2 linked regions of the Bacillus pumilus genome follow. The protein of the gene in region 2 interacts with the protein of the main gene of each other region in a pairwise test. Links are inferred from orthologs where the notes say so. Each region holds a gene or a part of one and is shown on either strand. Other genes may lie near its edges. The genes, in order: rpe and eno.

Region 1 (3,132 bases), 1.0 Mb from region 2 along the record:
GGACCATTAAATTTAAGATTGAACCAGGTCAAAAAGGATATTATCAAGTGACGGTTGATGATAAAGTCGTCAGCTCGAAAACGATCGAATACCCTGATGATGAATAAAGGAGGGACTTTATGCCTGAGGGCAAAATTATTAAAGCATTAAGCGGATTCTACTATGTGCTAGACGAGTCACAAGAAAGTGGAAAAGTGGTTCAGTGCAGAGCGAGAGGCATCTTTCGAAAAAACAAAATCACACCTCTTGTTGGCGATTACGTCGTGTATCAAGCAGACAACGATAAAGAAGGCTACTTATTAGAAGTAAAAGAACGGACAAACGAACTTGTTCGTCCACCTATCAGTAACGTTGATCAAGCGGTACTTGTTTTCTCAGCGGCAGAACCAACCTTTAGCACATCGCTCTTAGACAGATTTTTAGTGCTTGTTGAAGCCAATCATATTGAGCCAATTATCTGCATTACTAAAATGGACTTATTGAAAACAGACGAAGAGCGTGAAACGATCATGGCATATGCAGACGACTATCGGCAAATTGGCTATGAGGTACATTTAACTTCTACGATTGAAGGAGACGGCATTGAGAAGCTGACTCCACACTTTCACAATAAAATCACGGTATTTGCCGGTCAGTCTGGTGTAGGCAAGTCGTCCCTTTTAAATGCGATGAGTCCTGAATTGGCGCTGAAAACAGATGATATCTCATCCCATCTCGGACGAGGAAAGCATACGACAAGACATGTCGAGCTCATTCGAACAGCAAACGGGCTCATTGCAGATACTCCGGGCTTTAGCTCGCTCGAATTTACTGGCATCGAAGCAGAAGATCTAGGTCTATACTTTTTAGATATTAGAGACCGAAGTGGAGACTGTAAATTTCGAGGCTGTCTGCACGTGAAAGAGCCTGGCTGTGCGATAAAAGATGCGGTTGAGCATGATCAAATCAAAGAGTATCGCTATCAGCATTATCTAGAGTTTTTAACTGAAATCAAAGACAGAAAGCCGAGGTACTAAATCATGGTTTATATAGCCCCTTCCATTTTATCAGCAGATTTTGCCAATTTGGAGAAAGATATCCGTGATGTGGAACAAGGCGGTGCAGATTACATTCATATCGATGTCATGGATGGTCATTTTGTTCCGAATATGACATTCGGGCCAAATGTCGTCGAAGCGATCAGACCGCATACGCGTCTTCCGCTTGATGTTCACCTCATGATTGAGCAGCCAGATCGGTATATTCCTGCATTCGCAAAAGCTGGCGCTGATATTATTTCTGTTCATGTGGAAGCTTGTCCGCACTTACATCGAACAATACAACATATAAAAGAACAAGGTGTAAAAGCAGGGGTCGTCTTGAATCCCCACACACCTGTGTCTCACATTGAGCATGTATTAGAAGATGTGGACCTAGTGTTATTCATGACTGTGAACCCTGGTTTTGGTGGACAGGCATTTATTCCATCTGTCCTCAAGAAGGTAAAAGAAGTAAAAGCACTGAGTGAACAAAAGGGCTTAACCGATTTACTGATAGAAATAGACGGCGGTGTCAATGTAGAGACTGCAAAGAGCTGCAAGGAAGCTGGCGCTAATTTACTCGTCGCGGGCTCTGCGGTATACGGTGAAGACAACCGCGCAGTAGCGATCCAAGCAATTCGAGAAGCATAAAGGAAGGAACCAAAGTCATTGTGATCTTTGGTTCTTTTTACATGAAGAGGAGCGTATATCATGCACATACATATCGTTGCCGGCGGTCCTTTTGAATACATCCCGCCACTTGAACGTGAAGCATCACAAGAGGATGTTCTCTGGATTGGCGTAGACCGTGGAACTCTCTTCTTACTAGAACACGGGATTACCCCTGCCAAAGCCTTTGGTGATTTTGACAGTGTGACAGAAGAAGAGCTTCGGGAGCTAAAAGAAAAATTGCCTGCCCTGAATGTCTTTCAAGCTGAAAAGGATGAAACCGATTTAGAGCTTGCGCTGAACTGGGCACTGAGTCAGCACCCAGCACATATTGACATTTACGGTATTACAGGAGGAAGGGCGGATCATTTTCTAGGAAATATCCATCTTCTATATAAAGGGATTCAGCACAAGCAGAATATCACCCTTGTAGACAAACAAAATATCATTCAAATGTTTGAACCTGGTACATACGAAATAAAAGAAGATCAAGATAAAAAGTATGTATCGTTTCTACCCTTTGGGACACCTGTTGAAAAGCTGACATTAAAAGGTTTCAAATATCCTCTGAAAAATTGTCATATTGAGCCTGGTTCCACACTATGTATTAGTAACGAACTCATCCACTCAAATGGTACTTTTTCTTTTCATGAAGGCATATTAATAATGGTAAGAAGCAAAGATTGACCAACCTATCAACGTGGATGGCTGATTAAGCTCAATTGTGCTGCAAGCGGTACTTTTAGGAGGGGGACAAAATGAAATTTTATACAATCAAACTGCCTAGATTTCTTGGCGGCATTGTCCGTGCGATGCTTGGTTCATTTAAGAAAGATTAATGAGTAATCTCCTTTATTTCCACATAAAAACGCCTGCTACAAGTTATTGTAGCAGGCGTTTACTCTTGCTTATACACGCTCAACTTTACCAGATTTCAAAGCTCGAGCTGATACATATACTCTTTTAGGCTTACCGTCCACTAGAATACGAACTTTTTGAAGGTTCGCGCCCCATGTACGTTTTGTAGAGTTCATTGCGTGAGAACGATTGTTCCCAGCTTTTGTTTTTCTGCCTGTAATAACGCATTTACGTGCCATTTGTTTCCCTCCTAACTGCGAAAACATCATCATATTCTTCATATACGTACTTAGAGATGCCTCAAGATACTTTAATAATTTACCACAGCTTCAAGGGGTTTGCAAGGATTGTTTACTCCTCTTTCAAGAAAAATACCTTGACATCTTGATAAAAAATCAAGGCTATAGTATAAGTAGGATTGGGTCGGATTGAATGATTTCTTTTAAAAAGAAGGGTCTTATAGTAAAATAGTGATAACTCAGGGCAATTTCTCAAAAAGGGGGAACCAATGTGTCCATTGAACTTAGAACGAAATACGGACAAATTGATATATCAAATGAAGTCATTGCAATGGTGGCAGGAGGCG
Region 2 (3,145 bases):
TTGGTGTTAAATAATCGAACAATGCATGATCGTCAGGAATATAAGAAACGTGTTTTTTCAAAAGGGAAATATGTGCTGAGGATTGAAGGTTCAGCTGTTCACCATGTAAGGAAACGTAGCCAGTAAATGGCGTGAGTCCAAACATAGCTTGGATCATGGTTGTCTTTCCTGCCCCATTGTGTCCTAAAAGAAGCATCGTCTGGCCTTTCTTCACGTTCAGTTGTATATGACGAAGAGAGAAGGTGCGGCTATACGTTTTTTCTTGTAATTGTAATGTCAGCATCATATTCCTCCGTTTGTTTCAGATGGAACAGATGACCTTGCATCTGTTCTCATCCGTGTTAGAAACCGCATTTGATTTTCACGTACATGCCTAAGAACTTGAATTCGCCTAAAAATTTAGAGCCTTTTCCAAAGGTCTTGCATGCCCAAATCAATGCTGCGACTGTCACAATACCTAAAATAGCGGCAAGGACATAAATCCAAAATGCATTTTTCTGTACGTTCTTAGAAGTTAGAATTCGTTGCTTCCTTTCATCATAAGCCGCCAATAGGTGAAGGACATACATATACACACCTACTGGAAAACGAAGGCTAAAAGGATTCAGCATCTCATCACCCCCTAATATATGTAAAATGATACTATCCCGCATACAGAAAACATAAGTTCATTTCAGATCATATTTTTAGTCGATTTTTCATGATCTATTGCTTATAAATGGTAAAGCTGTGCGCTTTCCCTCTGACTGAAGGACGATTTTTTACAAAAATAGGATGTGACTATTGAAACAGCTGCGGAATCTCTATCAACCAAAAAAAAACGCTGCGCCCACTCTAATATAAGAGCGGAACGCAGCGCGTTGCTGGCATTATTTATTCAAGTTATAGAATGTTTCAATGCCGTGGTATTGAGCTGTTTCAGCCAATTGATCTTCGATGCGAAGTAATTGGTTGTATTTCGCCACACGGTCCGTACGAGACGGAGCACCTGTTTTGATTTGTCCAGCGTTTGTTGCAACAGCGATGTCTGCAATTGTGCTATCTTCTGTTTCACCAGAGCGGTGAGAGATAACAGCTGTGTATCCTGCACGTTTTGCCATTTCGATTGCATCAAATGTTTCAGTTAATGTACCGATTTGGTTTACTTTGATTAGGATTGAGTTACCAACGCCGTTTTTGATTCCTTCAGAAAGCTTCTTCGTGTTTGTCACGAACAAGTCATCTCCTACTAGCTGAACCTTGCTGCCAAGGCGCTCAGTTAATAGTTTGTGACCTTCCCAGTCGTTTTCATCAAGGCCGTCTTCGATTGAGATGATTGGGTATTTCGATACCATATCTTCATACCAGTCAACCATTTCAGCAGATGTTTTCACAACACCTTCGCCTGATAAATGATATTTACCGTCTTCTTTGTTGTAGAACTCAGAAGATGCAGCATCCATTGCAAGTTTCACTTCTTCACCTGGTTTGAAACCAGCTTTTTCAATCGCTTCTACGATTGTTTGAAGTGCTTCTTCGTTAGAACCAAGGTTTGGAGCGAATCCACCTTCGTCACCTACAGCTGTGTTTAAGCCTTTTGCACTTAATACAGATTTTAGGCTATGGAAGATTTGTGCGCCCATGCGAAGTGCTTCACGGAAGTTCGGTGCACCTACAGGCATAATCATGAATTCTTGAATGTCTACATTGTTATCCGCATGCTCTCCGCCATTGACGATGTTCATCATTGGTACTGGAAGCGTTTTGGAGTTGAATCCACCAAGGTATTGGTAAAGTGGAATTTGTAAGAAATCAGCAGCCGCACGTGCTACAGCGATAGATACGCCAAGGATTGCGTTTGCGCCTAATTTCCCTTTATTTTCTGTTCCATCAAGTTCGATTAACATTTTGTCAATTGCTACTTGTTCAGTGACATCAAAGCCTAAAAGCTCTGGTGCAATGATTTCGTTTACGTTGTTTACAGCTGTCAGAACACCTTTTCCTAGGTAACGGTCTTTGTCTCCGTCACGTAGTTCTACTGCTTCATATTCACCTGTAGAAGCACCACTTGGTACTAGTGCACGGCCAAAGCCGCCAGATTCTGTGTAAACTTCTACTTCAACTGTTGGGTTACCGCGAGAGTCTAATACTTCGCGTGCATATACGTCAACAATGTATGGCATCGTTATTTCTCTCCTTTTGAATCAATTTGTTATTTCTGAATCAATGATGTTCCTGTCATCTCTTTTGGTTTTTCAACACCAAGTAAGTCTAAAAGCGTTGGAGATAGATCGGCTAGAATACCGCCTTCTCTAAGCGTTGCCCCTTTTTTCGTTACGATCACTGGAACAGGGTTTGTCGTATGTGCAGTATGCGGCTTTCCTTCTTCGGTAATGAGCACGTCTGCGTTACCGTGGTCTGCCGTGATGATGGCATGTCCGCCTTTTGCTAGGATTGCGTCGACAACAGCTCCTAAGCACTCATCTACTGCTTCAATGGCTTTGATTGTTGGCTCGAGCATACCTGAATGACCAACCATATCCGGGTTAGCAAAGTTCAAGATGATCGCATCATGCTTGTCAGCATTGATGTCTGCAACAAGTGCATCCTTTACTTCATAAGCGCTCATTTCTGGCTTGAGGTCATAGGTTGCCACATCTGGAGAATTGATCAAGATACGGTCTTCACCAGGAAATTCTTCTTCACGTCCACCGCTCATAAAGAACGTCACGTGAGGATATTTCTCTGTTTCAGCAATCCGCAGCTGTTTCAATCCATTTTGCGCTAGCACTTCTCCTACTGTGTTATCCAAATTCACTGGTTTGAAGGCAACATAGCCATCAACCGTTTCACTGAAGTGTGTGAAGCAGACGAAGTGTAAATTCTTCGGATGTGCTTCTCCGCGATCAAACGAGCGGAAATCTTCATTTGTGAAAGTGTTCGAAATTTGGATCGCACGGTCTGGGCGGAAGTTATAGAAAATCACAGAATCGCCGTCGTTTACTTTGGCAACTGGCTCACCATTTTCTCTCGTGATGACAGATGGAATAACGAATTCATCGTAGATTCCATTTTCATAGGAGTCATCAACGACATCATAGATGTTTTGATAACTTGGGCCTTCACCATACGCCATCGCGCGATATGCTTTCTCCACACGATCCCA

The links.
Region 1: the proteins of eno (region 2) and rpe interact in binary tests that used the Escherichia coli proteins (3 or more experiments, as listed by UniProt). The link is inferred for Bacillus pumilus from one-to-one orthologs.

What each region holds. Positions count from the first base shown.
Region 1 is NZ_CP047089.1:1,846,509-1,849,640, reverse strand. What follows is about bases 50-2,844. They hold rpe (ribulose-phosphate 3-epimerase), read left to right. Parts: upstream 50-1,019; coding sequence 1,020-1,670; downstream 1,671-2,844. Other genes in these bases: rpmB (50S ribosomal protein L28), read right to left, coding at 2,597-2,785; spoVM (stage V sporulation protein SpoVM), read left to right, coding at 2,447-2,527; GPS65_RS08955 (thiamine diphosphokinase), read left to right, coding at 1,731-2,375; rsgA (ribosome small subunit-dependent GTPase A), read left to right, coding at 120-1,016; pknB (Stk1 family PASTA domain-containing Ser/Thr kinase), read left to right, coding at 50-107. Also shown: more of pknB, read left to right, coding at 1-49; GPS65_RS08940 (Asp23/Gls24 family envelope stress response protein), read left to right, coding at 3,057-3,132. UniProt on the Escherichia coli protein: Catalyzes the reversible epimerization of D-ribulose 5-phosphate to D-xylulose 5-phosphate.
Region 2 is NZ_CP047089.1:803,986-807,130, forward strand. Bases 17-2,824 are described here. They hold eno (phosphopyruvate hydratase), read right to left. Parts: upstream 2,163-2,824; coding sequence 870-2,162; downstream 17-869. Other genes in these bases: GPS65_RS04020 (ATP-binding cassette domain-containing protein), read right to left, coding at 17-283; GPS65_RS04025 (hypothetical protein), read right to left, coding at 342-611; gpmI (2,3-bisphosphoglycerate-independent phosphoglycerate mutase), read right to left, coding at 2,192-2,824. Also shown: more of GPS65_RS04020, read right to left, coding at 1-16; more of gpmI, read right to left, coding at 2,825-3,145. UniProt on the Escherichia coli protein: Catalyzes the reversible conversion of 2-phosphoglycerate (2-PG) into phosphoenolpyruvate (PEP). It is essential for the degradation of carbohydrates via glycolysis.